4 regions of the Psychrilyobacter atlanticus DSM 19335 genome follow, and region 1 is predicted to be linked to each of the others. Evidence: riboswitches for the same ligand, from Rfam matches in the RefSeq annotation. Region 1 holds a riboswitch; each other region holds the start of a gene.

Evidence for each region. A riboswitch is a leader RNA that binds a small molecule or an ion and turns the genes downstream of it on or off. The one in region 1 is predicted to bind lysine.
Region 2: it holds a riboswitch for lysine, as region 1 does, so the genes downstream of both, kal (3-aminobutyryl-CoA ammonia lyase) here and K337_RS0111310 (aspartate kinase) in region 1, are expected to answer to the same signal.
Region 3: it holds a riboswitch for lysine, as region 1 does, so the genes downstream of both, K337_RS0101035 (Na+/H+ antiporter NhaC family protein) here and K337_RS0111310 (aspartate kinase) in region 1, are expected to answer to the same signal.
Region 4: it holds a riboswitch for lysine, as region 1 does, so the genes downstream of both, dapF (diaminopimelate epimerase) here and K337_RS0111310 (aspartate kinase) in region 1, are expected to answer to the same signal.

Annotation. Positions count from the first base shown of each region.
Region 1 covers NZ_KE384547.1:2,264,545-2,273,012, reverse strand. Annotated here, with positions in the region: gene K337_RS0111335 (pyridoxal phosphate-dependent aminotransferase) at 1-259, opposite strand, end outside; gene dapD (2,3,4,5-tetrahydropyridine-2,6-dicarboxylate N-acetyltransferase) at 456-1,169, opposite strand; gene dapB (4-hydroxy-tetrahydrodipicolinate reductase) at 1,221-1,958, opposite strand; gene dapA (4-hydroxy-tetrahydrodipicolinate synthase) at 1,973-2,854, opposite strand; gene K337_RS0111315 (aspartate-semialdehyde dehydrogenase) at 2,896-3,882, opposite strand; gene K337_RS0111310 (aspartate kinase) at 3,920-5,122, opposite strand; lysine riboswitch at 5,216-5,391, opposite strand; gene K337_RS0111305 (M20 metallopeptidase family protein) at 5,591-6,733, shown strand; gene K337_RS0111300 (ABC-F family ATP-binding cassette domain-containing protein) at 6,851-8,468, opposite strand, start outside.
Region 2 covers NZ_KE384547.1:849,247-857,714, forward strand. Annotated here, with positions in the region: gene kamC (lysine 5,6-aminomutase reactivase ATPase KamC) at 1-1,132, opposite strand, end outside; gene kamB (lysine 5,6-aminomutase reactivase subunit KamB) at 1,129-2,160, opposite strand; gene kamA (lysine 2,3-aminomutase) at 2,150-3,403, opposite strand; gene kdd (L-erythro-3,5-diaminohexanoate dehydrogenase) at 3,434-4,468, opposite strand; gene kce (3-keto-5-aminohexanoate cleavage enzyme) at 4,480-5,295, opposite strand; gene kal (3-aminobutyryl-CoA ammonia lyase) at 5,382-5,753, opposite strand; lysine riboswitch at 5,844-6,025, opposite strand; gene amrA (AmmeMemoRadiSam system protein A) at 6,460-6,987, shown strand; gene amrS (AmmeMemoRadiSam system radical SAM enzyme) at 6,992-8,005, shown strand; gene amrB (AmmeMemoRadiSam system protein B) at 7,974-8,468, shown strand, end outside.
Region 3 covers NZ_KE384547.1:118,708-127,175, reverse strand. Annotated here, with positions in the region: gene K337_RS17410 (FAD-dependent oxidoreductase) at 1-977, shown strand, start outside; gene K337_RS0101040 (YeeE/YedE family protein) at 1,096-2,394, shown strand; lysine riboswitch at 2,555-2,729, shown strand; gene K337_RS0101035 (Na+/H+ antiporter NhaC family protein) at 2,855-4,591, shown strand; gene K337_RS0101030 (glycosyltransferase family 9 protein) at 4,688-5,680, shown strand; gene K337_RS0101025 (DUF2721 domain-containing protein) at 5,729-6,145, opposite strand; gene K337_RS0101020 (DUF2721 domain-containing protein) at 6,136-6,525, opposite strand; gene rpmB (50S ribosomal protein L28) at 6,666-6,923, opposite strand; gene K337_RS0101010 (endonuclease MutS2) at 7,096-8,468, shown strand, end outside.
Region 4 covers NZ_KE384547.1:912,583-921,050, reverse strand. Annotated here, with positions in the region: gene K337_RS0104845 (DEAD/DEAH box helicase) at 1-540, opposite strand, end outside; gene K337_RS0104835 (Na/Pi cotransporter family protein) at 821-2,455, opposite strand; gene K337_RS0104830 (hypothetical protein) at 2,590-3,090, opposite strand; gene K337_RS0104825 (hypothetical protein) at 3,101-3,382, opposite strand; gene K337_RS0104820 (AMP-dependent synthetase/ligase) at 3,447-5,153, opposite strand; gene K337_RS0104815 (hypothetical protein) at 5,377-5,778, shown strand; gene dapF (diaminopimelate epimerase) at 5,837-6,658, opposite strand; lysine riboswitch at 6,858-7,033, opposite strand; gene K337_RS0104805 (O-methyltransferase) at 7,188-7,814, opposite strand; gene rsmB (16S rRNA (cytosine(967)-C(5))-methyltransferase RsmB) at 7,872-8,468, opposite strand, start outside.

The DNA.
Region 1 (8,468 bases):
CTGTATTGTAGGAGGAGCCATACTTAGTATTATAAAAATTTACTATTTCTTCTCTTATTTCGAGAGATCCTCCTAACATAGGGTATCCCATCCGATTATTCTTCATATATATAGTAGTTTCTTCGATTATTTTAGCAGGGATAGGCAGGTCAGGTTCCCCAACAGTAAGATTGATAACATCTTCATACTCCCTGCTCTTTATAGAGATTTGTCTGATAAGGGAGATCTCTTTATTTATTACTTTAGGATTTATGTTCATAGTGACCTCCGATTAATCTTTGGTATTATTTTATGATTAAAATTTTGCTATGGTGCACGCATTAAAAACCTTAGAGTTTGCCCGCCTTCGGCGGGCAAACAGCCATAATTTTTTTTTGAAATTACCCAAATACTTTATTTTAAAGAAAATAAAAATTAGATCTTAATATTATTGTAGATTTTGTAAGTGCTGAACATTATTTGATAACTCTCAGGTCTTCCATAATTTCAGTTTTACTGGCAGTTTTTTCATCTTTATCTTTGATTATTCTAGCAGGATTTCCAGCTACTACAACACCAGCAGGGACGTTCTTTGTAACGATTGCTCCAGCGGCTACAACGGCTCCTTTTCCGACTCTGATACCTTCTAAAATTACTGCATTAGCACCGACAACTACATCGTCTTCTATAACAACAGGATCAGCACTAGGTGGCTCGATTACTCCAGCTAGGACAGCACCGGCACCAATATGACAGTTATCTCCTACTGTGGCTCTTCCTCCCATTACTACATTTAGATCTATCATGGTACCGGCACCGATTTTGGAACCAATATTTATAACAACACCCATCATGATAACGGCATTATCTCCAATTTCTACCATATCTCTGATGACAGCTCCAGGTTCGATTCTAGCATGGATATTTCTGGTGTCTAACATTGGAATAGCTGAGTTTCTTCTATCACTTTCTACATGAGAATCACTGATTAAATTAGAGTTAGTAGTTAAAATTTCATTGACTTCACTCCATTCTCCAAAGATTGTTTTACTATTTTGGCATCCAAAAACTTTACAGTTTAGGAAATCTATTCCTTCTAATTCCCCATTGATATAGGCTTTTACAGGGGTAGATTTAGTAGAATTTTTAATATATTGAATTATTTCATGGGCATTATTTAATTTTGTCATAAGGTGTTCTCCTTTTAAAATATATTTTTTATAGTCTAGTCACGTTGCTTTTTAGTTGAAAATATCTTTCATTGTATAGAATCCCGGTTGTTGATTAGAAAGCCAAGCTGCTCCCTTGAGGGCTCCATTAACGAAGATCATCTTTGAGTGAGCCTCATGTTTTACCTCTATTATCTCGTCTTCACCGGCAAATATAATAGAATGTTCTCCTACGATACTTCCTCCACGAACTACATGTACACCGATCTCCTCCTTCTTTCTAGGAGAGATTCCCTCTCTACCATAGGTCAACTCCCTTTTAGAAGTTAGGGTATCATTTATTTTTTCTAGCAGTGATTGAGCTGTCCCACTGGGGGCATCAATTTTTTTTTTATGATGTTTTTCAATCAATTCAATATCCCAGTCTTCCAGAGATGAAACCAGAGTTTCCAATAATTCTGTAATCAGATTTATTCCAAGGGAAGTGTTCGTCGCCTTAAGTATAGGAACTGTTTGGGATGCTTTTTTTATATTTTCTAGTTCCTCTTCACTATGTCCTGTAGTAGCAATCAATGTAGGAACATTATTAGCCATAATCCATGGAAGAATTTTTATCGAATTACTGTAGTGGGAAAAATCTATGAGAACATCTGGAACAATAGAAAGGTCTTCTAAAGCTTCAACAATTCGGGATTCCTTTCCCAGAGAAAAATAATCGATTATCCCAACTAAATTTAAATTTTTACTGTTATCGATGGTATCTACTAGGAGTTTACCCATCTGTCCCCATCCGTATATGGCTATATTCAAAATGTTACCTCCTTTTAGATTAAATTTACTTTTTTCATTTCTATTTTTAAAAGTTCTTGAGCATTAGAACTAATCTCCCATAGGGGTTGTCTTAATCCTCCAACATTCATATTCATAAGGTTCATTGCAGATTTTACAGGTATTGGATTAGTTTCCAAAAATAAAGAATTAACAAATGAATTTAGAGAAAGTTGTAAATCTCTAGATCGAGCCACATCTCCCTCTAAATAAGACATAACAATATTATGAGTTTCAAGGGGCATGACGTTGGCTAATACTGATATAACTCCAACTCCTCCTAATGATAAAACAGGAACTATGATATCGTCATTACCTGAATAAATAGAAAAGTCCTTGTCACAGACTCTAGCTACTTCAGCTAAGTAGGAGATATCTCCACTGGCTTCTTTAAGTCCTACTATATTTTTATGGTTACTCAATTCAACTACTACATCAGTAGGAATATTCATTCCGGTTCTTCCTGGGACATTGTATAAAATAATAGGTATATTTACCTTGTCAGCTATAGTTGTATAGTGATTTATCAATCCTTGTCTGTTGGTTTTGTTGTAGTAAGGTGTAACGATGAGAAGACCATCGGCTCCAACTTTTTCACATTCAAGGCTTAATCTAACTCCGTGACGAGTATCGTTACTACCAGTTCCTGCTATAACAGGAACTCTAGCATTAGCCACCTCAACACTTCTTCTAACTAATTCTATATGTTCTTCATCTGGAAGGGTAGAGGCTTCACCGGTGGTTCCAGCGATTACCAAGGCATCGGTCTTGTTCTCTATATGCCATTCTATGAGCTCTTCTAATTTAGTATAATTGATACTCATATCTTCGTTAAACGGGGTGATAAGAGCTACTCCAGATCCTTTAAAAATTCCCATAAATCCTCCTATTTAAAATTGTAATAAAATATATATAAATATTATTGTTCTATCAATAATTCAGCAATTTGAACGGTATTTGTAGCAGCACCTTTTCTGATGTTATCGGCTACTATCCACAGGTTTACACCATTTTTTATACTATGATCTCTTCGAATTCTTCCTACAAATACCTCATCTGATCCACTGGCATTTATAGGCATTGGATAGATATTATTTTGTACATCATCCTGTAAGATAATTCCCTCTTTATTTTGAAGTACTTCTTTTAATTCTGCTAAACCAAATTCTTTTTCAAATTCTAAATTAACAGATACAGAATGTCCATTTTCTACAGGGACTCTTACACAGGTAGAAGTAATAGGAAGATCGGGTTTATTTAAAATTTTTCTCGTTTCGTCGATCATCTTCAACTCTTCCTTAGTATAGCCGCTCTCTGTGAACTCATCTATGTGAGGAAGGCAGTTAAAGGCTATAGGATATGGGTAATTAGAAGGGGCTTTTCCATCTATTCCATCTTTTAAATCTTTTATTCCGGCTACTCCAGATCCAGATACAGCCTGGTAGGTAGAGTAGATAACTCTTTTTATTCCATAGAGGTCATCTAATACCTTTAGAGGTACTACTACCTGGATGGTAGAACAATTAGGATTGGCAATGAGTTTATTTGTTGCTGCTGCTTCTGGGTTTACTTCAGGAACAACTAAAGGAATATTAGGATCCATCCTCCATGCACTGCTGTTATCTATAACTGTGATTCCATGAGAAACAGCTATAGGAGCCATTTCTTTACTGATACTTCCTCCGGCAGAGAATAGAGCGATATCTATTTCTTTAGTAAAAGATTCTGAGGTAAGTTCCTCAACTATATATTTTTTATTTCTAAAATTAATTTCTGTTCCACAAGATCTAGAAGAAGCTAAAAGATAAAGATTGTCTATGGGGAAATTTCTTTCTTCTAATACCTTAAGGAAGGTTCTTCCGACCATTCCGGTAGCTCCTACAATGGCGATGTTATATTTTTTCATGATCTCCTCCTAAATAAATTTTTTAATTATATGATTTTTACAGGTCAAATTCTTTAGCTAGCATCTGAATTGCTATAGTTTTGTGCTCCTTAGAAATAGTACATGAGATACTGATCTCAGAAGTAGTTATATGATAAAAAGGAATTTTATGAGCAGCCAGGGTATTAAACACTTTGGCTGCAACTCCTGAATAACTAACCATTCCGATCCCAACCAGGGAAAGCATTATTAAATCTGGTTTGATCTCTATGGAAATTTCCTGTGATTTTCCATTTAATTCATCGATAGCTTTTCTCAAAAGAGATTCTTCTCTTTTAAAACAACTGAAAGAAAGGTCTAAGGTACCGGAAGTGGTGATGTTTTGACTGATCATATCTATATTTAATTCGTATTTACCCAGAGTATTAAAAATATTTGCGACCAGGTTTTCCGAATAAGGAAGGTGCTGGATATTTACCATAAAGATATCTTCATTTAGGGTGATGCCGGTAATGGGTTTATCCTCCATAATTTCACTTTGATTTAATATCAAGGTACCATCATGATCTCTTAAACTTTCGCCTACATAGATGGGAACATTATATTTTTTCCCCAGTTCCACAGCTCTTGTTTCCATAACACCTGCTCCTAAATTTGCCATTTCCATCATCTCCTCGTAAGATATATTTTGTATTTTTTTAGCCTTTGGATATACTCTGGGATCTATACCATAAATTCCATCTACATCGGTATAGATCTCACATTGTGCTCCTAAACTGGCAGCCAGAGCTACTGCACTGGTATCCGATCCACCCCTGCCCAATGTAGTGATGTCTCCATCTTGGTTCATTCCCTGGAATCCTGCTACGATAACTATCTTCCCGGAATTTAGATGAGATCTAATTATCTTTGGATCTACACTCTTAATACGACTTTTGGTGTGGTGACCTACGGTAGTTATTCCTGCTTGGGGACCTGTAAGTGAGATAGAGTCTTTACCTAATTCGTTCAGTGCCATAGATAACAAAGCGACTGTCTGCTGTTCTCCTGTAGCCATGAGGGTATCCAATTCCCTTATATTTGGTGTTTTAGATATTTTTTTAGCCATCTCTATTAAGTTATTTGTGGTTTTACCCATGGCAGAAGCGACTACAACTATCTGCTCTCCTGCATCACTTAATTTTGAGATGTGGGAGGCAATCTTTTTAATTCTGTCTAAGTCAGCCAGTGAGCTTCCTCCGTATTTATGTACTATGATCATATCTTTCCTCCTAATAAAAAAACTCTCCAGTAGTGAGAACTACTGAAGAGCAAAATTACATCTAATCAAAAATGAGATAAAAGATAATCTATGACTTCAAATAGCACCCCATTACCTAATTATGATAATGACAGTTATATGGATCTTATCCATATCCCCAACATAGATTTTTGCGAAATCTATATTTCGGCAACTACACCTTTCAAAACAGATCTTAAAATGCCTTCTCCCTGTCTTTACTATTTGTATTTGCAACCTCTATTCTTATGATTTGAAGTAAGTATAGCATTAAACATAAAATAAAATAAAATATATATAATATATACGTTATATAATTTTGAAATATATTATTTTTTAACTTTTGTATTATATATGTTTCGTATATATAATATATATTTTTAAAAATTAAAAAAATAAGGTTTACTTTTACCTAAGATAATATGAGAAATTTCTTTTAAGGAGGCAGGGATGGAAAAAATAATAGAAAATATGAAAAAATATAGAAGAAATTTACATGAAATTCCGGAATTAGGGTATGTGGAAAAAAAGACTCAGGCTTATTTACTGGGAGAGATAAGAAAGATGGGATATGAGCCTGAAATAATTTGTGAAACAGGAATTTATATCTATCTGGATGGGGGTTCAGAGGAAACTTATGGGTTCAGGACAGATATGGATGCACTGACAATTGTAGAAGAAACAGGAGTTTCTTATACCTCTAAACACGAGGGAGTTATGCATGCCTGCGGACATGATGGTCATATGGCGACTCTGCTGGGGTTTATGGATTATTTAAAGGGGAAAAAATTGAAAAAAAATATCCTTCTAATATTTCAGCCTGCTGAAGAGGGACCGGGAGGAGCCAAGGACATCGTAAAAAGTGGAATCTTGGAAAAATATAATGTTATGGGGATCTTCGGGTTACATCTTTTTCCAAAGTTAGAAGAGGGAATAATCGGCTGCAGAGCAGGGGGATTCATGGCCAAAGCGGCAGAGATAAATATAATTATCAAAGGGAAAAGTGGTCATGGGGGCCAGCCCCAGTTGGGGATAGATTCCATCCAGGTAGCAGGGAAGATGTTCGAAGGGTTTAATCTTATTACCTCAAAATTTGTAGCTCCTTTTGATCCTAGTATAATTGCCATAGGTAAGATAGAGGGAGGAACTATAAGAAATATCATTCCGGAAGTTACCCGGATGGAGGGAACTATAAGGACTTTTTCTACAGAGACCTTTAATTTTATTGTAGATAAAATAAGGGGTATAGCCCGTGGAATGGAGCTCAGTTATGGAGTTGAAATAGAGATAGAGTTGGCTGAAGGATATCCTCCTGTTATAAATGATAAGAAATACTACGATGTTTTAGAAGATGTTGTCAGAGGAGATGAAAAACTGGGATTTGAGGAGATAGATCCTGAGATGTTAGCTGAGGATTTTGGGTTTTATCAGGAAGTAACAAGGGGACTTTTTTTCTTTGTAGGAACTAAAAATAAAGAACTTGGATATACTGCATCACTGCATAATTCCAAATTTAATTTTGATGAGAAAGTATTGGGAAATGGACTTAGGGTATATACAGGTATCTGCCGTAAATTAGGAGTATTTGAATAAAAAACAACGGGACACAATATCCAAAAAATTATAAAATTATAATTTTATTGGGGAATAAAAAAAGCTGAGGCCAGCCTCAGCTTTTTTATTTTATCTAGATGGAACGTCACGTTCCTTTTAGTTATACATCTCTGCAAGTCTAGCTTCTACACCTTCGTCTTTGATATATTCATCGAAGTCCATTAATTTATCGACAACTCCATTAGGAGTTATTTCAATAATTCTATTGGCTACAGTTTGAATAAACTCATGGTCATGAGCTGCAAATATGATAGTTCCGTTAAATTTAATTAACGCTTTATTTAATGATGTAATAGATTCAAGATCTAAATGGTCTGTAGGGTTATCGAATAAGTAAACGTTAGCTCCTGTCATCATTGTTTTAGATAACATACATCTTACTTTTTCTCCTCCAGAAAGAACACTAGGTTTCTTTTGAGAATCTTCTCCAGCAAATAACATTCTTCCTAAGAATCCTCTGATGAAACTTTCGTGAGGATCAGATGAATATGGTCTTAACCAGTCAATAAGGTCAGTTCCACTGTTAGCTGTGAAGTACTCAGAGTTATCTCTAGGCATATAACCTAAAGAAGTTGTTACTCCCCAAGTGATACTACCTGAATCAGGTTCTATCTCTCCAGCCATTATCTTGATAAGAGTTGTTTTAACTATATCATTTTTAGCTAAAAGTACTACTTTATCTCCAGTATTGATAGTGAATGAGATATTATCTAATACCTTTACTCCATCGATAGTTTTAGTTAAGTTTTCAACTTTTAACATGTTGTTTCCAGCATCTCTTTCAGCTTTGAATTCGATGAATGGATATTTTCTATTTGAAACTTGCATATCTTCAAATTTTAAGTTATCTAACATCTTTTTTCTTGCTGTTGCTTGATTTGACTTTGAAGCATTGGCACTGAATCTAGCGATGAAGGTTTGTAATTCTTCTCTTTTTTGCTCTAATTTTTTATTTTTATTTCTCATTAATTCTAATACAACTTGACTTGATTCGTACCAGAAATCATAGTTTCCTACGAACATCTTAACTTTACCAAAATCGATATCAGCAATATGAGTACATACTTTATTTAAGAAATGTCTATCATGTGATACAACGATAACAGTTGCGTTAAAGTTTGCTAAAAAGTTCTCTAACCAGTTGATAGCATGGATATCCAAACCATTTGTAGGTTCGTCTAATAAAAGAACATCTGGATCACCAAATAATGCTTGTGCTAAAAGGATTTTAACTCTCTCAGGCTCTGTAAGTTCGTTCATAACTTTATAGTGAATTGAAGGATCTACTCCTAATCCAGTAAGTAATTTTTCTGCATTAGTTTCAGCAGACCAACCGTCTAATTCTTCGATTCTATCAGTTAATTCTCCAGCTTTTGCATAATCTTCATCTGTTGCATCAGGTTTTGCATAAAGCTCTTCCTGTTCTTTTTTTATAGCGAATAATTCTTTATGACCCATCATTACTACATTTAAAACTACTTCATCTGCGTGAGCGAAATGGTCTTGTTGTAGGAAAGATAATCTTTCTCTAGGTCCTAAGATAACTTCACCTTCAGTGGCGTCGATTTCACCAGCCAAGATTTTTAAGAATGTAGATTTTCCAGCACCGTTAGCTCCGATAAGTCCGTAACAGTTACCAGGTGTAAATTTAATATTTACATCTTCAAATAATTTTTTTCCAGGGAACATAAGCCCTATACTACTAGTTGATATC
Region 2 (8,468 bases), 1.4 Mb from region 1:
ATTTTTTACCTTCACTTGGGTTGGTACCCCGAGCAAATTCATCCAGTGCAATAAATCCCTTGTCATAAGTTGTAAGACATCCTGTAATCTCCCTGAGTTTCATTATTTCAGCTCCAAAACTACTGAGTCCTTTGGAAACGTCTTGAATATCGTCGGATAAAAACTGTATAAACTTTAAGATAGGTATAGTTGCATGATCTGAAAAAACATAAAATCCCATTTGGGCCAGGATCAGATTAAGGGTAAGGGTTTTTAAAATAACACTTTTCCCTCCCATATTAGCTCCTGTTAAGATAGTATTACCATTTTTTAATAGGATATCTAATTTTTGAAATTCTTGGTTTTTAACCTTTAAAGTTTCTAAAATTTCTGGATTAAACATCCCGATAAATTCGATGTGTTCACCTATTTTAGGCCTGTTAGCTCCATATTTTATAGCAAGTTTTGCTTTAGCCAAGGTAAAGTCAATATCTTTAATTTTATCGATATCGATAAGGATATCGGAAGTATAAGAGACTAATTGTTTGCTTATATCTATTTTGACTTCAGATTCTTCACAATTTTCTAGAACAACAATCTCTCTTCTTTCTTCCTTTAGTCTTATCTGTAATTCGTTATCTGTAGTTGAAAAGATTAGTTTTTCAATCTCTGATTTTTTATCTCTGATAGTTTTTAATTTTTCTGAATATTCGTTATAGATATGGAAGGTAGGGATTTTTTTTGATCCCGGGTCTAAAATATCTACAATGGGACTTAGATCAACAAGGTGAAAATCTTTTAAAAATATATCGTTTGAGATACTTTTAATCTCCATAAAGATCATAGTATTTATCTTTAATTCGAATAACTCAACCTCATCTAAAATTTTTCCTTTTTGAAGATTAAAAACTATATTGGATATATTTTTTAATTTCATAAGGAGAAGCTCTATCTTCTGGATCTCTCTTTTATTCTGCTGACACCTGTCTATAAAAAATTCCAAATGATTGAAAATTTCTTCTAAAATCTCAGCTTCCTCTATGGGAACAATATCTCTTTTCTTTTGGTTACCATATGGAGATATTGTAGTCAGATTATTTGTGAGATATTCCAACCCAATTTTTTCTCTGTTTTTAAGATCAAGGTATCTCATAGTTCTCCTCCTACAACATCTACAACATCTATATCTATAGATGTTTTTAATAGTTCACAAAATTTTTCACTCTCAAATGAATATCCATAAGGGGATGTGGGATTACAGGTCAAATACAGGAGATTAATACTGTCTAGGACCTCTAATTTGACTGGTATCATAGATAATTTATGATACATATTAGAATCTATAAAAATTTTTGTTCCATCTTCTATAACGATCGTAAAACTTTTAAACAACTCTCTATTTTGTATGATAGATTCTATCAATCCCTTGGATACAGCACCTCCTAAAACTAAATATTTGTGATTAGGTTTGACTGCATCGACTATCTCCCTATGAGAATTAAGGGAAGTAGGGAGGTCTAAGACCTCTATATTTGATTGGGTATCTACAAATCCAATCTTCCCTGTTTTTAATATCTCTCTGGTTAAATCTGCTATGTTATCAGAACATTTTGGTAACTGTAACATTTTTACATTATGACTGCTTTCTTCCACTACCTTTGTAAGATCAGGGGAAAAACTAGCTCCAGTAGCCAATATAGAGGCCTCTGAAACTAAATTTCCTGCACTGCCTTTTCGACTCAGTGCACCATCAATGAGGACTAAGTCACACCCAAAATCTAACATAAGATCTCTTACTTTTATGAGAGCGGAATTGTAGGAGGGACCAGCCACATCTACAAATCCATTGCTTAAAGCTCTCATAATTATTATTTCACCCATAGGGGTAGAGATACCTGTGGCAGCTAAAATTTCCTTTGTTATATCACATTTACAAAGTAAATTTTTAGCTGTAGCAACTATACTGCCCTTTTCCACATAGATTTTAGGTTTATGTGTATTAGTCACTCTGTCACAGTCTTCACCATCACGTCCAATAGAAGTGAGGCCGATAACTTTAGTTCCCTTTAAATTTTTTAATATATAATTTAAAGTGGTAGTTTTCCCTGAGTTTTTTTCCATCCCTATAATAGATATACTATTATAGGGGAGTAGGGAAGTAATCATTTTCTTAGTGTTCATTTCTGATATGTCTGTCAAGTACCTTAGGCTCGATAGCTAGTTGTTTACCATCTAATAGTTTAGCTATTCCAAGGTGTTGTCTCTCTTCTTGACAGTGTTTGCAGTCACATTTATCTTCATATGGTTTTGGCTCTGTATATGTTGTGATAACTCCTTCAAAGTTTCTAAGAACAACTCTTTTTGGACTTTGAGAGATAATATATTGCGGCATAACAGGAGTCTTACCTCCACCACCAGGAGCGTCTACAACAAATGTTGGAATAGCGTATCCAGACGTATGTCCACGAAGACCTTCAATGATCTCAATTCCTTTAGATACAGGAGTTCTGAAGTGTTCTAACCCTACTGAAAGGTCACATTGATAGATATAGTAAGGTCTTACTCTTATAGCTACTAGGTCTTGAACTAACTCTTTCATGATATGAGTACAGTCATTTATTCCTCTAAGTAAAACAGATTGATTTCCTAATGGGATTCCTCCATCAGCCATCAATTCACATGCAGCTTTAGAAGCAGATGTGATCTCATCTGAATGATTGAAGTGAGTATTTAACCAAACTGGATGGTATTTTTTCATCATATTTACTAGTTCAGGAGTAATTCTTTGAGGTAATACAACTGGAGTTCTAGACCCGATTCTTACTATTTGAACATGTGGAATAGCTCTTAATCTTTTGAAGATATACTCTAATTTTTCATCTGAAATAAGTAGAGCGTCTCCTCCAGAAAGTAATACATCTCTGATTACAGGAGTTTTAGCGATGTAATCGATAGCTGTATCTATTTTTTCCATTCCTAAAGCAGCGTCTGTTTGACCTGCAAATCTTCTTCTAGTGCAATGTCTGCAATACATAGAACACATATCTGTAACTAATAATAATACTCTATCTGGGTATCTATGAGTAAGTCCTGGAACCGGTGAATCCTCATCTTCATGTAGAGGGTCATCTAGGTCAGCATCTGCCTTATGTACCTCAGCAGCTGTAGGTATTGCCTGTTGTCTTACAGGACATTTTGGATTTGTTGGATCGATCAATGTTAAATAATATGGAGTGATTCCCATTCTAAGGATAGAGTTAGCTGTTTTTACTCCCTCTTCCTCTTCTGGTGATAGGTCAAAATATTTTTTTAAATCTTCTAAAGTTTCAATTCTATTTCTTACTTGCCATTGCCAGTCATTCCATTGTTCATCACTTACATTTGGAAATAATTCTTTTCTTCTGCTTTCGTAGTTTAAATTCATCATAATTTTGTTGCCCCCCCTTTTTATTTTTTATACATATAATTTTTCAAATAAGTTTCTGATAGTTTTAGATTCACGTATGATACCTAATGTAAGGTCAGCATGCCCCTTAGCGTATCCATTTCCTACGATCATTTGTACGTCTTTTCCTACACCTTCAGCTCCTAAAGCTGCTTTTGTAAATGATGTTGCCATAGAGAAGAAATAAACTACCCCATCGTCCTTTGTAATAAGGATAGATGACATCTCTGTGTTAGCTACATTTACATTATTAATAACTACGTCACATACGTCGTCCCCTGTAATCTCCTTTACTTTTTCATAAACTTCAACAGGTTTAGTAGCGTCTGCGATAATTACATGGTGAGCTAGTTTCATATCTAATATTCTCTTTGCATTTTCTTCACTGTATTCAATTACGATAACTTTACCAGAATCTCCAGCATTTACCATGGCTTGATAAGCACATAAAACACCAGATTTTCCACCTCCGCCGATGATACAAACTGTGTCACCTTCTTTAACTAATCTTTCTACTTGAGCAGGAGCACCAGCTACATCCAGTGCAGCTAAAGCTAATTTTTCAGGGATATCTGTAGGTAAAACAGAGTAGATACCGGTTTCAAATAAAATAGCTTGTCCATCTATATCAACTTGGTCGTTAGATACATTTACATTGTTAATCTTATCAATCTTTAATGGTGTAAGGGATAATGAAACTAAGGTAGCTAATTTATCTCCTACTTTTAAAGTTTTATCAGGAAAATCAGAACCGATCTCTTTAACAACACCGATCAACATTCCCCCAGATCCAGTTACTGGGTTTTGCATCTTTCCTCTCTCTCCTACAATCTCATTGATCATAGTAGTCATCTTATCTATATCTTTATTGCACGCATCTTTTATTTGTGTGAATGACGCTGAATCAATATTTAATGTCATTACATCAAGTAATAACTCGTTATTTTTAATCTTCATTGTGTTATCAATTTTTACTGCAGCCTGTGGCATAGTTCCCATAGGTTCTATTACTCTGTGTGTTCCAAATGGACATCCTTTTATCATTTTGCTCCCCCTTATAATCCTAATATAACTCTTGCTTCTGCTGGTGTTGCAATTTGTCTTCCGAGCTCCTTGGCAATCCTTACTACTTTGGCTACTAAGACACCATTAGATTCAGCCAAGACACCTTTTTCTAAATAGATGTTATCCTCAAAACCAACTCTTACATGACCGCCACTTATGATAGCTGCTGTAGCCAATGAAAATTCAAATCGTCCAAGACCGGCAACTGAATAAGTAGATCCGCAAGGTAAGCTGTCTCTTAAGAATAAGAAGTCTCTTAACTCTCCTCCGATTCCTCCATTAACTCCCATTACAAAACTAAAGTGCATAGGAGACTTGATGAATCCTTTTTTATTTAATCTAACAGCCATTTCAATCATAGATTTGTCAAAACATTCCAATTCAGGTTTGACATTTCTTTCTATCATCTTTTCACCAAATTCTTTGATGGTATTTTCTGTATTAGTAAAAACTTCGTCTCCGCCAAAATTTAAAGTCCCACAGTCTAATGTTGCCATCTCAGGGTGTAATTCTGTAGGCTGTAATCTTTCTTCATTGGTCATCCCCACAGCTCCACCGGTAGATGGTTGGACAATAACGTCTGGACATTTTTCCTTGATAGCGTCTATACATAGTTTAAATCTTTCTTTTGACTGGGTAGGAGTACCGTCATCTTCTCTCACATGAAGATGTATGATACTGGCTCCCTCTATATATGCCCCGTATGCTTGCTCTACAATCTCTTCTACAGTATAAGGAACGTTAGGGTTGTGTTCCTTAGTAACTTCAGCACCACATATGGCAGCTGTTATGATTAACTTTTCCATCATTGCCTCCCTTTTTTATTCTCTAAGAAAGCATAAATTAACTTTAAAAATTTAAATTACGCTTATCTGGGTAAAGCGTCACGCTTTTAATTTCTTTGTTTATCTTTAGGTGTTACACAAGTTCCAGTGGCTCTGCAAACAACAATTGGTTCTTCTAAGACTTCACAAGCAGAATCACTGATGTCAACTCTAGGAATGATAACCTTTCTAGCTTCAAAAACCATCCTTCTAGATGTGTTCCCGACTTTTTCTATATAACCGACAGCCTCGATAAAATCTCCTGCATATACTGGAGCCATAAACTCAACGTTGTCATAGGCTTTAAATAATCCCTCGTCTCCATCTTGTCTGATGAGGAGCTCGGTAGCTACATCTCCAAATAAACCTAGCATTCTGGCACCATCTACTAAGTTACCCCCATAATGAGCATCGTGGGTACTCATCCTCAATCTAATCATTACTTCTTTCACAACTCATTCCCCCTTTTTATTTTTTGCATCAAAAAAAACACCTATCTATGATTTAAGACAGAAAATTACCAAGAACTAAAAAGAAATAGCTCTCCACAACTAAAGTTGTGACAGTCAAGATGGATTTTCCCATATTAACCAAGGTTAGCTCTAGCAGATCCAACCTTTCGGCAATTAAGTCCTTCACTTTTAACTTCAGAAGATCCTTTGATCTTTAAGATGTTAAAAGTTACCACAATAAATGCTCCTCTATTATATATTTTATTTATGTAACCTATCTAAGAAAATGAAAACTCATTCATAGATTCGTTACAATACATTTTTACTATATAAAGAACACAAAGTCAAGTGAAAAAAATAATTTTATCCTCGTGGGGAGGAAGTATAAGGGAAAGTCTTTTTCTGACACTACCTATCTATTTACCTAGTTAATTGATAAACTTATTTTTTTAAAGCCAAAGGTATCAAGGATAAAATAAAAATTTAATTATAATATTGTTATTTTTTAAGGAAGTTTTATTTTATCTAATATATTTCAAATGAATAGTTATCATAATAAAGTTATATAATTGATTAATTTTTTTTAATCATAATTATCTATGAAAATCAAAAAATAAAAATTTAATAAAAAAGGAAGTTTATTGAATTTATCAAATAAAGAATAAGGAATAAATATTTTTTAGGAGGTAGTTATATGTATAAACCGAGGAGTATATATGTAGAAGTAGCTTTAGAAACTATTATAGCTAAATTAGGTTTAGATGGACAAAGTGAGGTGAAAGAAGATAAATATAAGGAGATCCAGGAATTGATGGAAAAAAAACCTTGTTTCGTCACCTTGTACAAGGAAGGTGCTCTGAGGGGATGTATAGGAACCATGATACCATATCGAGAAAATTTATTGGAGGAGATAAGAGGAAATGCCATCTCAGCTGCCTTTAACGACCCTAGATTTGAAGCATTAAAAAAAGATGAGTTAGAGAGGTTGGAAATTTCTGTAGATGTTCTCTCTCCTATGGAGGAGGTAGAGGATATAAAAGAATTAGATCCTAAAAAATACGGGATATTAATAAGTGATGGAAGATCTCAAGGGGTACTTTTACCGGATTTAGAGGGAATAGATAGTGTAGAGCAGCAGATAGAGGTAGCTATGAATAAAGCTGGAATAACCCGTAACCCCGGATTGGTTATAAAAAAATTTACTGTGAAAAGGTATAGGTGAGAAGATGAAAGAAGCTTTATTTTATAAGAGGTTAAAGGATAAAAAAATAGGCTGTGAACTATGCCCTCATAGGTGTATATTAGAGGATGGCAGTGTGGGCAGATGTGGTGTAAGGCAGAATATCGGCGGAACCCTGATGACTAAAAACTATGGGATGATTTCGGCTCTTAATATGGACCCCATTGAAAAAAAGCCGTTTTATCATTTTTATCCAGGAGAAGAGGTTTTATCCATTGGAAGTATAGGATGCAATATGAATTGTGCTTATTGTCAAAATTATGAGATAGCTAAGGAATTTAAAGGAATACGAGCTAAGGAATATACCTATGAGGATATATTGAGAAATTTTAAAGGATTTGGAGTAGCATTTACCTATAACGAACCTACCGTTTGGTATGAATTTATGCTGGATGTGGCAAAATTAGCGAAATGCTGCTCTAAAAAAACTATGATGATAACCAATGGATTTATAGAAAGGGAACCTCTGTTGGAATTAACTCCATATATAGATGGGTTTAGTGTAGATTTAAAAGGATTTACAGAAGAAGTTTACTCTGAATTAGGTGGGACTTTAGAAGGAGTTAAAAACACCTTGAAAGTAATAACTGGGAGGAATAAGCATCTAGAGATAGAGTTTTTATTGGTGCCTAAACTAAATGATGATAGGGAGACATTTATAGAGATGGTTAAGTGGGTAAGGGATGAATTGGGATCAAATATTGTTTTACATATAAATGGATATTATCCTAGTTATAAGCTGAAGACTCCAGCGACAGAAAAAAAACTTCTTTTAGAATTTCATGAGGTAGCTAAAAAATACTTGAACTATGTATATATAGGGAATGCAGGGATAGACTTAGATACAGTCTGTAGTTGTGGAAATTTACTTGTTCAAAGGGATGGATGGAATGTAGAAATGCTAGGATTAGGTGAGGATGGCCGATGTAAAAAGTGTGGAGAGAAGGTCGTGGAGACGGGAGGGAGCTATGAAAAAAAGGGAGGAGTTTGTAAAGGGTAAGTTTTACCCTTCTAAAAAAGAAGAAATTGAAGAGATGATTGAATTTTTTTTAAGAATAGAATCTCCTAAAAAAATAGATTGTGAGATATTAGGAGGAATAGTCCCCCATGCAGGTTATGAATTTTCAGGACCATCTGCAGTTCATTTTTTTAATACCTTAAAGGGAAAAGACATTGAGACTGTAATTATAGTAAATCCTAGTCATACAGGTTATGGAGGGGCTATAAGTCTAGATACAAATAAAATCTGGGGTTCTCCTATGGGTGACTTGGAGATAGACCTTGATTTTGAAAAAGAATTGGATTTGTCATATTCGGAAGATGCACATAAATATGAACATTCTGGAGAGGTCATGCTGCCGTTTTTAAAATACTTTATAGAGAGTAAATTTAAAATAGTTCCTATAACAATGAAGATTCAAAGTTATAAAAATGCGAAATATCTGGCTGAAAAAATATATGAA
Region 3 (8,468 bases), 2.1 Mb from region 1:
TGAAAGATTCAGGAATAGAATTAACTGATAGAGGATATATAGTAACTAACGATAACTATGAAACAACAGCAAAAGATGTCTATGCAGCAGGAGACGCAATATTAGTTAGAAACCAGTTAACTGGAAACTTATGTCCATTGGCAATGGCAGGTCCTGCTAATAAGCAGGGAAGATTAATTGCTGACAGAATAAACGGTAGAGAAATAAAAAATAATGGTTATATCGGGTCAGGAGTAGTTAAGTTATTTGATATGAACATAGCTTCTACAGGATTATCTGAAAAGATGTTAAAAGACTCAGGAATCGACTATGAGGTAGTATATGCAGCACCTCCAGGAATAGTAGGAATAATGCCAGGGGCACATTTAGTATTCTCTAAACTGTTGTTTGAAAAGAAAACAGGAAAAGTATTAGGAGCTCAGTTCGCAGCAACAGGAGCACCCGATAAGAGAGCAGATGTAATAGCAACTGCAATAAAAGCTGGTATGACAGTAGAAGATCTATTTGATTTAGAATTAACTTATGCTCCTTCATTTGGAACTGGTAAAGATGTAGTAAACAAGATTGGATACATCGGTTCAAACTTAAATGAAGGTGCGTTTAAGCAGGTAACGTTTATGGAAGTATATGACTTATTAAAAGCTGGAGAGCAGGTTATTGACGTTAGAGAAATTTGTGAATATGAAGAAGGACACGTAAAGGGAACTGTAAATATTCCTATGAGTGTTATGAGAGACAGATTAGATGAACTGGACAAAACAAAGACAGTATACGTTCACTGCAGAACAGGTGAAAGAAGTTATAACATGACATTGATGCTTCAGGCAAATGGTTATGATGTTAAGAATGTTGCAGGAAGTTATGAATTCATAAAGATGTATGAAGAGGTATCTTGTTATAACGATAAAGCAAGGGAAGAAATTATGATAGGTGACTGTGTTGATTGTTGCGGAACTTTAGAAAAAGCAAAGTTATAATAAAAATTATTGGTTTGAATAAATAAAATAGGGGGAAGGAAAACCTTCCTCTTATATTTTATAATATATAACGTGAAAAAAAATACAAAATTTAATTATTATTTTAGGAGGTTTGAAAATGAAAAAGGGTCAAAATTTGGCAGGATTAATAGTACTAATACTAATGTTAATTGTAGGTAAAACAATGCTAGGAAGCTCAATGTTATTTTTTAGATTATTGGCGGGAGCTGGATTTGGATATGCATTAACTAGAGGATTTATGGGGTTTGCAGGATCTGTAAACAGAGCTTACAATACAGGTTCAACAAAATTAATGAGAATATTAGCTTATATGTTCTTAGGTACATCTATTTTATCGGCAGCATTTCTTTATAATGCAGATGCCAGTTCATACGATCTTTGGGTAAACCAAGTTAACTCTGGGTTAATCCTTGGTGGAATCATGTTTGGATTTGGTATGACATTCTCAGTTTGTTGTGCATCAGGAGTTTTAACAGACGTTGTTACAGGATTTTCAAGAGGATTCATTACTCTTATCTTCTTCGGTATGGGTGTTTTCTTAGGATTCCCTTTCCAAAGAGCTGCAACTTGGGTAAAAGAGGCTGGAATTTCAACAGATTGGATCAGAAAATCATGGTTTACGTCTGAAACAGGTGCAAAGTTGTATAATGGAGTTTATTTCCCGGATTTATTTAAATGGGATGGATTAGACGGGTATTTAGGAGCGGTTCTATTAACTTCACTACTTTGTGGAATAGTAGTATATATGTCTAAAAAATATGAATCTTCTAGAAGAGTATCTGGAACTTTTACAGGGGTACCTAGTGAATTAGAGCAAGTTAAGATCGCCACACAAGATAAAGATAGTAATAAAGAGTTCAAATTATTAAGTGAAGAAACATACACAAGATTATTTGTTACACCGTGGTCTATGAAAGTAGGAGCAGCGGTAATAGCTGTTATATTCACATTATTAATGGGTGTAACTAAAGCTGGATGGGGAGCTTCTACACCTTACGGATGGTGGTTCGGAAGATTCTTAATGGTATTTGGAATATCACCTGAATCATTATCTAACTTTACTAATTTCCCGGTAAAATTCTATACAATGCCATTTTTCGATCATCCAATCAATGTTCAAAATATTGGAATTATGGTAGGAACAATAATTTGTTTACTTTTAGCTGGAACATTTAAGAGTACAGCAACAAGCGAGATCAAAATCACATTTAAACAAGCGGCTCTATATGCTATGGGTGGAATATTAATGGGATTTGGAACTAGACTTGCAAATGGTTGTAATGTAGGAGCATTATATACTCCAATTGCAAACTTCTCACTATCTGGATGGGTTTTCTTTGCTGCTTTAGTAGGTGGAGGAATCTTAGGAAACAGAGTTGCAGTAAAAATAAAATAGTATTTTATTCATTCATAGTGAATGAGTAAAGACTATATAAAATCTTGACCCTAGTCAGGATTGCAAGATTAAAAAATAGCAAAAAAAATATAAACTATAAAAAATATGTTTGACAAATATAACTGAAATAGATATACTAGTCTCAACATAAAAATATATGAATGAAGATAGAGGTTGCAAACCTTAGGAGTATTTTGGAGGAGTCGGATAGATTTTGAAACCAAAAGAAAGGAAGTTTTGCCGAAATTTAAGATTTGTCGAAATCTTAAGTTGGGACTATGGATAATATCTGTGGTACTGTCATTATCAGATGATAATGGGGAGCTGTCGAATGATTTTAAGATAAAGACCTATTATACATAATTGTAGGTTTATAAATTAGAGTTATCGGTAGAGATCCGATAACTCTTTTTTTTGAGTTAAAAGATCTCCTTTCTTCAAAACACTTAGGAGGAAAGATATGAGAGGTATAATAATTGTATTGTTGTTAGGAGTTATGAGTAGTTTAGGATTTGGAGCAGATTCATCAGAGGCGGCGTTAAACTTAGGAGCGTGGACACTTCTGCCACCAATTATAGCTATAACTTTAGCTTTTATAACTAAAAATGTAATTTTGTCATTATTTATAGGGATCTATTCAGGGTCATTCTTATTGGGGATAACTCAGGGGAAAAATTATCTATTTAGTTTAATAGGAGGTTTTTCCGATATAACCAATAGAATAATCGGATCTATGGCAGATTCATGGAATGCAGGTATAATCTTACAATGTTTAACTATCGGTGGATTGGTAGCATTGATCTCTAAGATGGGTGGAGCAAGAGCTGTAGCAGAATCTTTGGCTAAAAGAGCTAAAACTCCTAGATCAGCTCAATTGATCACTTGGGTTATGGGGTTATTTATCTTCTTTGATGACTATGCTAACGCACTTATTGTTGGGCCGATTATGAGACCTATAACAGACAAGATGAGAATATCGAGAGAAAAATTAGCATTTATAATAGATTCAACAGCAGCACCTATTGCAGGGATAGCACTTATCTCTACCTGGGTAGGATATGAGATATCAGTAATAAAAGACGGATATTCACTTATAGGAATGGAAAATATAAATGCATACAGCATCTTCGTACAGACAATTCCATATAGATTTTATAATATTTTGATGCTGGTATTTGTGGCATCTACAGCATATTTCTTGAGAGAATTTGGTCCTATGGCTAAGGCTGAAAAGAGAGCCAGAACAACTGGTCAGGTGACAAGTGGTTCGGCAGCTAAAGTTAGTCCAGAGGAAGCTAAGATGATAGCTCCTAAAGAGGGAGTAGTACTTAACATATGGAACGCTATCATACCAATTATGGTATTGATCATAGGTTCATTTGTAGGTTTCTATCTTAATGGAAAGGGTTACTTAGAGGGAGCGGTACTTGAGACTGTAAATAATTCTCCACTATCGTTCTATGCTATCAGAGAAACTTTCGGAAATGCAGATGCTTCATTGGTAATATTCCAGGCAGCATTATTCGCATCCATCGTAGCTATCGTTATGGGAATATCTAAAAAAATATTTAAGTTTTCAGAGGCTATCGATACTTGGGTACATGGAATGAAATCATTGGTAATAACAGGAGTTATATTATTATTAGCTTGGTCATTGACTTCTCTGATAAAGGAATTAGGAACATCTGTATACCTGGTAAATGCATTGGCTGGAACTATACCAAAAGCAATTCTGCCATCTATCATATTTATCTTGGGATCGGTAATTGCTTTTTCTACAGGAACATCATATGGAACTATGGGAATATTGATGCCGCTGGCAATACCATTAGCTAATGCTATCGGTGGAGCTGCTGGGTTATCGGGAGAAACACTATCATCATATATAATCATGAGTATAGGAGCGGTTCTTACAGGAGCTATCTTCGGGGATCATTGTTCACCAATATCTGACACGACTATTCTTTCATCTATGGGAGCTGAATGTGATCATATAGAGCATGTAAAAACTCAAATTGTATATGCACTTGTAGTGGGAAGTATCACAATATTATTTGGATATTTACCAGTTGGAATGGGAATATCGATCTACGCTGTTTTACCTGTATCTATAATAGCTACTATACTTGCTGTAAGATTTTTAGGTAAATCTGTAGAGGAAGTGTCGGAGACAAGAGAAGAAGTGGAATTAGTATAAAATTTAGCAGACCTAGTCGGAGTTCCGACTAGGTTTTTTTTATTTTGAATGATAATTATGGTATAATAAAATGATAAAAAACTAGTGTAATATAGATTGGGGGAAAAAATGAGGATATTAATAATAAGGCTGAGTTCTATAGGGGATGTTATATTAACCACCCCAATCCTAAAAAAATTAAAGGAAAAAAATAAAAATTTAAAGATTGATTTTATAGTTTTGGATAAATTTAAAGATGCTATAGAGGGGAATCCCAATATAGATAATCTGATTATCTTTAAAAAAGATACAGATGACGGAATAAAAAATATAAGGCATTTTTCAAAGATATTGAAAGAAAATAAATATGATTATGTATTTGATCTGCATTCTAAGATAAGATCTAGATTGATCACATTTTTTTTGGGAGAGAAAACTTTCAGGTATATAAAAAGATCATTATATAAAACTATCCTTGTAAAATCTGGATTGATTAAATATAGAGCTGATAATACCATAGTGAAAAACTACTTTGATGCCTTCAAAGTTTTAGGGATAGATTACAATGGAGAAGATTTGGAGTTTAATTTTTCTGAAAAGGATGAAGAAAAAGTAGAGAGCTATAAAAATTATGTGGTGTTCGCACCGGGAGCTTCTAAAAATACTAAAAAATGGACTGTAGAAGGATTTGGTAAACTAGCTCAATTGATAAAAGAGAGATATAAGACAGAGATAATTCTGATCGGAAGTCCTAAAGAGAAGGAAGAGTGTGAGGAAATTAATAAAATAAGTGGGAACATCTGTATAAATCTGGCTGGTGAATTAAGCCTGAAAGAGAGTGGAGCATTGTTATCCAAAGCTAAATTTTTAGTGACCAATGATTCGGGACCATTTCATATCGGACGTGGAGTTAAGACCAAGTCCTATGTGATATTCGGCCCTACAGATCCAAATATGTTTGAGTATGATGAGTTAGGAGTTTTGATCTATGGAAATGAACCATGTTCTCCGTGTTCATTACATGGAGATAAAAAATGTCCTAAAGATCATTTTAATTGTATGAAAAATATAAGTGCTGAAGATATAATAAAAAGAATAGAAAAAAAATAAAAATCGAGGAATTCCCTCGATTTTTTTAATAGATATTAAATTACTTTTTTATTTTACTATTTTACATTGGTCTCCTATGCATTGGCTTAACTCTATATTCAGTGCTTTTACAGAGATATTTATCTCTATAGCGGAAAGAGATAGCGAGATCATTAGTAAAATTAAGCTTCCTGCAAAGACAAATTCTGCTAGGACAATCTGTTGTAAAAATATTAAAAACATGGAAAAAACACAGAAAAATAGAGAAATAATCCCTATTAGCTGCATATTTTTTATGATTTTTATCCTTAATTTTAAATTCTCTATTTGAGGCAGGAGTATGTCGACTCTATTTACCTCTTGGGTCGCCTGGTTATGAAGAGATCTAATAAGGTTACTTAGAGCCAGAAATCTACTTGTATAGGCTAAGAGTAGAAGTGAAATAGTAGAAAAAATTAATGCTGGGGTTGTAAGTGTTAACTGCATCTTGGGTCGCCTCCATCTTTTAAGGAAATGTTTAAAGCTATTGTAGAAATTTTAATTTCTAAGGCAGAAATAATGAGAGATATTAAAAAACTGATTATGGAAAAAATAAATAAAGCCCATCCTATCTGAATATATTCAAAAAAAATAGTAAATGTAGAAAGGGTCGCTAAAAACAATGAAAATACAGAAAAAAATTGTATCCATTTAATATATTTTACCCGTAGTCTAAAATTTGAAATTTGGGCTTTGATATTACAATCTTTATCTGGATGATTATGAAAATCTCTGATCAACTTAGATAGATTTAAATATCTAATTGTATAACCATTGAAAAACATAGAAATTCCTGAAAATAATAACGCTGGAATGGCATAGTTCATAGAGTGTCCTCCTTACTATAAATTACTCATCTATTATTGAATGATAATTTATTTTATCAAGATAGATGGGAATATACAAAATATTTATTTACAAAAAATAAAAAAAGACAGATCCTTAATGGCTGTCTTTTTTTATGCTATTACTTGCTTAAAACCTTGTTTATTCTTGGGCTTAAAGTAGCGGCATTTTTCTTTAAAATTCTAGCAATTTCAACTGAATCTGCAGCTTTTAAAGATCTTAACATTTTAACACAAACTTTTACTTTAGTTAATTGACCGTTGATTTCAACTTTAACTGTTTGTAAGTTTGGCTTCCATATTCTCTTGTTCATGTTATGAGCATGAGAGATACTGTGTCCGAAAGTAATTCCTTTACCAGTGATTTCACATCTTTTCATTATATTGCACCTCCTCTTTATTAAAACATCGGCTTAAATTTTAGCATAAAGCAAGTAAAAAAGCAAGGTTTTTTCTACAATAAAGATATAGTTTTCTGTAAAAAAAAAAACTCTTATGATATAATAGAATGTATAAATATAGATAAAAGTCGAATATTAAAGAGGTAGTAAAATGAATGAACATAGTTTAAGCGTATTAGAGTTTGATAAGGTAAAGGAAAACATAAGTGGATATGCTATTTTAGATGAAACTAAGGGGAAAATATTAGATGTTGTTCCCATGAAAGATATAAATAGTATAAAGAAAGAATTAGAGAATGTGCAAGATTTTATGGACATGTTGAAGTATGATGGTGGTATTGAACTATCAGAGATAAAAAATATAGTGATGTATTTAAAGAAGACCAGTCTGATAGGAACTTATTTAGATGTAGACGATCTCTATCATATTGCTAGGAATTTAAGAGTATTTAGAGTTATAAAAACTAAATTTCAAGAATTAGAAGTGAAATACAGAGGACTGCATATGAGGTTTAAAGATACACCTACATATAAGGGAATAGAAGAGTTGATAGAGGCGGTTATAGATAATCAAAAAGAAATAAAAGACACAGCCTCTCTAGATCTAAAAGATATTAGGTATAGTAAAAAGCTAATTCAAAATAATATTAAAAGAAAATTTGATGATCTTATTTCAAATCCTACATATGCTAAGGCTATCCAAGAAAAAATAGTTACAGTCAGGGATGGTAGAAGTGTAATACCTGTAAAAACAGATTTTAAAGGTCAGATTAAAGGAATAGAGCACGACAGGTCATCTAGTGGTCAGACGGTATTTATAGAGCCTATAAGTGTAGTTTCGTTGAACAACAAGATGAGAGAATTAGAGGTAAGGGAAAGAGAGGAGATAAGAAAGATCCTGTTGAGGCTTACCGACAACCTGAGAGCGAACTTAGATGGATTGATGGAAGTAGGAGAAGCTCTTTTAGTTTTAGATTATTTAAATGCTAAGTGTAGTTATGGATTGGATAATAAATGTATAATCCCTAAATTAAATCAGAGGGAATATATTTCCATTGTAGAAGGTAGACATCCACTTATCAATCCTAGAGAAGTTGTACCTTTAACTTTTGAATTAGGAAAAAATTATAACAGTTTATTGATTACCGGGCCAAATACCGGTGGTAAAACAGTAGCTTTAAAAACAGCAGGATTATTGACTGTGATGACGTTATCCGGAATACCTATTACAGCTAGTGATAAAACAGATATAGGATACTTTAGTGGTGTCTATGCTGATATAGGTGATGAACAAAGTATTGAACAGAACCTGTCATCTTTTTCGGCACATCTAAAAAATATTCAAACTATCCTGGTAGGAGTTACTAAAGCTAGTTTAGTACTGTTAGATGAGTTAGGTTCAGGAACAGACCCTATAGAGGGATCGGCATTTGCCATGGCAGTTATAGATTATCTCAAGGAAAAAAAGTGTAAATCAATGATATCTACCCATTACAGTGAAGTAAAAGCTCATGGATATAACGA
Region 4 (8,468 bases), 1.4 Mb from region 1:
CTTATCATCGTTAGTTGCTGCTAAGATAGTTTCGATATCTTCTACGAATCCCATGTTTAACATTTCATCCGCTTCATCTAAGATAAAGAAATCTAAATTATCTATTACTAAAGTTTTTCTTCTGATATGGTCTTGTACTCTTCCTGGAGTTCCAACTACGATATCTACTCCTCTTTTAAGAGCTCTGATCTGTTGATCCATTGCTTGTCCACCATATACTGGAAGTACTTTTAATCTTCTTTCACCTTTTAAAGAGTTAATCTCTTCTGCTACTTGAATAGCTAATTCTCTTGTAGGAGCTAAAACTATTGCTTTTACTCCTCTTTTGTTTTCATCCATCTTTTCTAAGATAGGTAATGAGAAAGCTGCTGTTTTACCAGTTCCTGTTTGCGCTTGACCAATTACATCTTTATCTCCGCTAAGAAGAGCTGGGATAGTAAGTGCTTGTATTGGACTTGGCTTTTCAAATCCTTTTTTTTCTAACGCTGCTAAAGTTTTGTCTGACAATCCTAATTTTTTAAATTCTACCATTTTTTCCATTTTTCACATCCTTATGTTTTATTAAGGCAGGATCAAATTTTATGCTATATAATAATGCTTTTACAAACAATTTATTCCATACGTGGGTATTCATTCGATCTTAAAAATCAATACAATTTGAGTCCACCTTTATTTAAATTAACATCATAGTGTAACATATTAATCGAAATAATGCTAATATTATTTCAAAAAGTGTATGTTTTCCGTCTTTTCGTTTTTCGAATTCCGAATCATAGAAAAAAAAAAGAGATCTCCACAAATTGGAAAATCTCTGTTTTTTCTATATATTCATTATCTCTACTACTGTTAACATATGATCACTTAAACGTCTATAGTGATTTAACATATCCATGTGCCCTGTACTCAGCATAGGTCTCTGTTTTTTATCATTACCCATTCTTTCTAAATGGCCTTTTCTTGCTTTTCTATACATATTAGTAATCTCAGTAGATTTTTTTACAGCTTCTATTGTTATATCTACATTATTTGTTACATATGCAGTGTTTACTAGTTCAAAGAACTCTACTACTGCATTATGCAGCATAAATAGATCTTGTTTTTTATGTTCATTGATAGTTAAATCATTTTCTTTTAATCTGGCATATACTTTCATAATTCTTTCAGCATAGTCAGTTAAAGACTCATACTGATCACAGATAGCTATATTTTTCCTTGTAACCATAACTAAGTGCTGTTCTATATCTAATCCTAAAATTTGTGAGTTTAATTCCGCCACTTCACTTTGAACCATATCCACTTTTTCTTCAATTCTGAATACTTCTGCTATTTCATCAGAATTTTTTGGTAGATTATTTTCTATAACAGTTTTAACTTTCTCTAAAGCTAACTTAATATCGTCACCTATAGAAGCTACCTCTGCCTTTGTTTGTTCAATAGCTAAAGTAGGAGTTTCCAGCATTCTTACATCTAGATGTGTATATTTTTTTGCTTTCACTTCATCGTTTGGAATTATTTTTTTCAAAAAATTAGCTAACGGAGTCAATAAAAATATAAATAAAACCGCATTTGTAACATTAAATATTGTATGGGCTGCTGCTAAGAAACCACTTATATTTACATTAGGATCTACAATATGCCCTATCATCTTAGTGTATATCCCATATATCGGAAGTACCCATAGAAGTCCAAAGATATTAATGATCGTATGGGCATAAGCTGCTCTTTTGGCATTCGCCTTAGCACCAAACGATGCTAAAAATGCTGTGATAGTAGTTCCGACATTTAGTCCCATTACGATAGCTACACCTGTTTGTGCATCTATCAATCCTTGGCTGGCTAACATTATTGTTATCCCTAAAGTAGCTGCCGAAGCCTGCACTATTGCAGTTAAAAATGCTCCTACCATAGCTACTAAGAATGCACTACCTATCCCTGTTACGTGGAATCTTTGAAACATTGCAACAAATTCTGGCATAGCTCTGAGAGGTTCAAATCCATTTTTCATAAGTTCCATTCCAAAGAATATCAGACCTATTCCCATCATTAATTTTGATTTTTCTTTGCCCTTTTCAGTTTTAGCAAACATTCCTATGATAGCACCGATACCTGCTAAAGGAAGCCCATATTTACCGACCTTTAAAATAAGCAGCCAACCTACAGCAGTAGTTCCTATATTAGCTCCTAAGATAACTCCTAAAGCTTGAGTCAGGTTCATTAAACTTGCATTTACAAATCCAATTACCATAACTGTTGTTACAGATGAAGATTGAACTAAAATTGTAATTATTATACCTACTAAAACACCTAAAAATCTGTTTTTAGTTACTATTGCAATTACATTTTTTAATTTATCTCCCGCTACCTTTTGCATTGCATTGGCCATATTTTCCATTCCATATAAGAAAATTCCTAATCCACCAATTACATTCAATATTATATTCAACGCATCTCCCATTTATTTGCTCCTCTAAATTTTTTTTTCGCATGCTTTACATAACCTTTACACGCAGTTTACAAGACTTTTACACAGCCTTTGAAATTATACAATAACACCTGTAAAAAGTCTAGAAAAAAAGAGCACCTAAGTGCTCAAAATCTATATTTGCAGCCAAATGTAAGTTTTGTTGAACTATACAAACTTTTTTCATCTTGGTGAGGTATTCCAATATTTTGATAATTATATTTTCCATATAATACTTCTATCTCAATACCTTTAAAAGCAATACCGACACCTATTCCATAATTTACCATCTCCGATAAATCATTTAAAACCTTATTAAAGGCTATGTCCTCTCCTTCAACTAAATTAACTCCCAATGAGAACAAATAATAGGGAGAAGATTGATCTTCTGGATCCAATAGATACTTTAATTTTGCGTAATAAGGTATTATTTTCGTGCTGACCCCCACATTTATATAGGGCTCTTCCCCTGTTTCAAATTCCAGTCTTCGATAAAACCCCGCTGGTATTCCAAATTCTCTCTCTATCACAACCAAGAGTGAATTATCTTCCTTAACTTTTATGATTCTGCCCTCTAGAGAAGGTAGAGGATCTCTGGCAAAACATATTCCAGAATATAAAAGCATCAACAGAATAAAACTATATTTTATTAAAATAATAATCTACTCCTATGGAATTTTCCAAAGATAGAAACGTTTCTCCCTCTTTGAAAGTATATTCCTCCAAAAGAATATATTTTACCCCTCCCTCCTCATAAATGTATCTAAATTCCAAATCGTTGACTTTTTTTCTATTTACAGAATCAACTTCAAATTTTATATCTTTTCTAAAGAATTTTTTTAGGAGTTCTCCATCTTTTTTATCTAATTTACATGGGAAATTATCTTTTTTCATCAATATTTCTAGAAATTCTTTTTTCATAAAAAACACCTCAATAAATTTATTCTTACTCTTTAAGTATTACATATTTATTTTACTTTCCTTTTTATATTTTTTTCTTTTCTCCAACTTCTTCTAAAAAACTATTGATCTTTTCGTTTTCCCTTTTATTTACCATATGTCTTCGCACTTTCATAGTCCCTGTATAAGTTTCATCCTCTATTGTAAACCTAGGAATCAGTAATATATCTCTCGGTTTTTGATGGGAAACCAGATGATTTGTCAATCTTTTTACTTCACTTTTTAATAAGATATTTAGTTCACTTTCATGTACCTCATCATAATTTTCTGGGACTGTCAAACATGCATATAAATTTTTACATCCATCTCCGATAACCATCACATCATCTATAATATCTGATTTCTTCAATTCATTTTCAATAAACTCAGGATGAATATTCTCTCCGCCTTTTAAAACTATCATATTAGTTTTTCTACCACTTATATATAATTTTTCCTCTTTATAATAACCTATATCCCCAGTATGAAGCCACCCATCCTTTATCACTTTCGCACTTTCATCTCTGTGATTCCAGTACCCTTTCATGACACAGCTTCCTTTTAAAAGTAATTCTCCCTTGAGATCCTTTCCTCTATTTCCTATTTCATCTAAAAATGTAAAATCTCCAAGTGGCTGATCTAAGAGCCATTTCAATAAGTTCCCTGAACTTCCATAACAATAATCCTCTAGACCATCTACACTGACAACTGGGGATGTCTCAGACAGTCCATAACCCTGCATCACCGGTAGTCCTAAATATCCAAAGTATCTTTGTAAGTTTATATCAAGTGCTGCTCCTCCAGAAATAAATTCTTTAAAATTTTCTCCAAAAACAGATCTAATTTTTACCAGTAATCTTTTATCTAAGATATCATAGATCTGTCTATATTCCTCATTGGGAGTAGAATCATATCGATCACCTTTTATAAGTGGGGCAATCTGCAATAATTTTTGATAGCCCTCTTCAGCTTCTGAACCAGCATTTTTTATTTGTTTTTCTATACTCCCTTTGATCATCTCCAGTATTCTTGGTACAACTAGTACTATAGTGGGTTTAAAAAGAGGAATATCCCCAACAAAAGTTCTCTGATTTTCTGTAAATCCTAAGCTTAGGCCACTCATTATAGATCCTATAACTTCTACAGCTAAAGAAAAACTATGCCAATAGGGAAGGATAGAATAGAGGCAGTCATCAGTTATTAGTTTTTTTATCTTAACAATCGATTCTCCATTACTAATCAAATTTTTATGAGTGAGCATAACGCCCTTTGGATTTCCGGTAGAACCACTGGTATATATAAGAGCTCCTGTATCCTCTGAATCAATCCCAGACCTTTCTTCATAGGCTGAATATTTAGATAACCCATCAAAGTCTTCTAAAAGAATAGTCTCTGCCTCTGGATAGAGATCCTTTATTTTTTCCTCCAGTGAAGAGACTGTTAAAATAACTTTAGGAGTTGAATCCTCTAGTATAAACTTTAATTCAGCCTCCCTGCTATTTTCATTTATAGGGACAATAATTCCATCTGCCATCCATACAGCATAGATAGATTTAAGTTGTTCTATAGACTTAGGAGTTATTATTCCAATTCGATCACCTTTTTTTACCCCTCTTTCGATAAGGTACCCAGACCATTTTAAAACGTCCTTTATTATTTCATCATATGTATAATTTTTTAAAGCTGATTTGACAAATATATCCTCTTTATATTTTTCCTTAGCTGTCAATATACATTCTTTTAGTGTTTTCATCTTTAGATTCTCCTACTTTTTCTTATTTTAATATAGATTTAACATACAATTAACATCAAAACCATACACTTAATTATAGCAGATTTTAAAAGCAAATTAAAATCTAAATTTTAAAGGATTTTTAACACTTTTCCCATATCTATTATAATATAGAAAGATCTCTGTCTATAAATTAAAACTAATCTCATACAAAAGTTATTTTAGCTAATCTGGAGGTATCATTATGAAAAAATGGATGGATCACATATCAGAAGTAGAGATAAAAACTATTGAAAAAGTTCCAAATCATGAAAACTACTATACTTATTGTGATAAGCATGGTATTCATCATCTAGTGGATGAGGAGAAAGAACTGTGTTTTGGAAAAGAGATTGAAATTTTTGCAAACGGTGATTATGCAGTTACTAAAGATTATGATAGTTGGACCCTTTATAGAGATGAAACTCCTCTTTGCAGCGGAGTTTGGGTTATGTCTCATATGGATGGCAGTTATAAATATAAATTTTATAACGACTCCTTCAACAAATATGTCGTTAGAACGGTTACTTCTGAGGGTGATCATCAGGATGAAATCGAAGGACATGAAGAACACAAGATGGAACAGGGAGATTATAACGTGATATAAAAAAATAGGAATTTGCCTCTGATAGGGTAAATTCCTATTTTTATTTTATTCTGATTTTCTATTCTCGGTTTTCAAAATAACCAGAAGCTACCTTTACTCCACTCCCTATCATATAAATTTCTTCTCCCAATTCAATCTCCAACTCTCCTAATAAATGCTGAACTACTACATTATTCCCCATAAGATTTAACCTTTTAGCTACAATTGCTGATGCACAACTTCCTGTCCCACATGCCAATGTCCGTCCCACTCCCCTCTCCCATGTTTTTATCCTCAGTTTACCCTCCTCGATCTTACAAAAATTAACACTGGTATCCAACGGGAAAAATTCCAAATCATTTATAAGAGGACCGTATTCATCTACAAATTCATTTGATATATCATCTACAAAAACTACCGTGTGGGTAGTTCCCATAAATAAGGAAGTTATATTAAATTCTTTATTTTCAACCTTTATTTTTTTGTTAAACAACTCCCCTTGAGAACTCAATTTAATGGATTCATGGTAATAATCTTCCCTTCCCATATTAACTTTTACCATATAAGGATTATTGTTAATAATTTCTGCCTTTAACATTCCTGCCCCTGTTCTAACAGTTAACTCACCTTTATTTATTAAATTATGGTTTTTTAGATAAAGACAAAAACATCTAAATCCATTTCCACACATAGTATCAAAGCTCCCATCAGCATTATAAAAGATCATCTCATTATTATTATCTTCATCTTTAGAAACGACTATTAACCCATCAGCACCTAAGCCTGTCTTCCTGTTACAGACATTTTTGGCCAATTCAGAATATTTTAAAGTTGTCTTTATCTCCTCCTCACCTACAATAATAAAATCATTTCCCAACCCATGATATTTTTCAAACCTCATAACTATCCCTCCCAAATTTAATAAAATTTTAAAACAAAAGCAACGTGACGTTGCATCCAGATAGACATAATTTAGATTTACCAAATAAATTACTGGTATTATGCCCCAACTATAATTTCTCAGATAACAAAAAAACCGACAGATTTTTATCTGTCGGCTTCTATTTTTTAAGCTGTTGGAAGCTCATCTGAATAAAATACCTTCAGATAGCGCTCCATTGAAAACTTCAATGACAGTGATATAATTATTCATTATATCCCCAGTAGTATTTTCCTGTTAAAAAAATACCCTTCGGCAAAAAATCCTTTCATCTAGTTTCACAGACCAACCATCTCCACTAAACTACTAATATCAAGTGCAACCTCTATCAACATTTAATTGTAATAATATATTATACCTCCAAATTATTATAAATTAATATATATAATTTAAATAATTATTATCAACTACTATTACAATATTTTTCCTCTGTTCATTCTTATCTAAATAGAAAAATCACACTAAAGGATAGAAAATATAAAGTTTCCTATTACCCTTTATATACTAATCCTATTCCATCTCCAAAAGGCAGTAATACAAAATTTTCATTTTCATGGAGATATTCAATAAATTCATTCAACTTTCTAACAATAGTCCTAAATCTTTTAGGATATTCATTATATAGGTATCCTCTAAACATAATATTATCTATGAATATTACCCCATCTTTTTTTAATAACTTATAAGAATCTTTATAAAAATCCATATATTTTCCCTTGGCTGCATCGATAAAGATAAAATCAAAAGTATCATTTAATTTCGGGATCTCTACTAAAGCATCTCCTAAAATTTGAGTTACTCTAGAACTATATCCCATCTTTTCAAAATTTATACGGGCTTCATTATATCTATCCTCATCTATCTCTAGAGTTGTAATAGTAACACCTTCATTCCCCTGCAGCATAACACTTCCTGAATACCCAATAGCAGTCCCAACTTCTAATATATTTGTACTCTTATTAGATTTAATCATAAATTTAAGATATTCTGCCACTTCCTTTGTAACAATAGGTACATTGTGTTCTTTTGCATACTCTTCCATCTCAAGGATAACTTCATCATTTTCTTTAATTTTAGATATCACATACTCGTTTGCTTTTATTAAATCATCTATCATAAATATCTCCTTTTTATAAAGAAAAGGCAGACATAACATCCACCCTTACATATTATTCTATTTTTCTATTTTCTTTAATTTAACCATATAGAATCCATCTAAGAATTCATCAAATATATTTAATCCACCTAATTTATCAAAACTTCCATTTACATTAGGAGATATTTCTACTTTTTCTACCTCGAAGTTAGGGTTAGTCTTTAAAAATCTAGTTACATTTTCAAGGTTTTCCTTATTAAGGATAGTACAAGTACTATATACTAGAGTTCCGCCTACTTTTACTACTTTAGCAGCAGCATTTAATATATCCAGCTGTAATTTAGCTAATTCCTGTACATTTTTCATCTTCTTAGTATAAAGTACTTCAGGTTTTTTTCTGATTACTCCAAAACCACTGCATGGAGCATCTACTAATACTCTATCAAAGGACTCAGTTCCAAACTCTTTTTCTACTAATCTAGCATCCATAAGCTCAGCATGAACTATATCTATCCCCATTTGTTTTGTTCTGCTTTCTATTAATTTCAACTTATGTTCATGGATATCTAAAGCTACGATCTCACCTTCATTATCCATCATCTCTGCCATAGCCATGGCTTTTCCACCAGGAGCACTACAAGTATCTAATATTCTTTCACCTGGTTGAGGATCTAA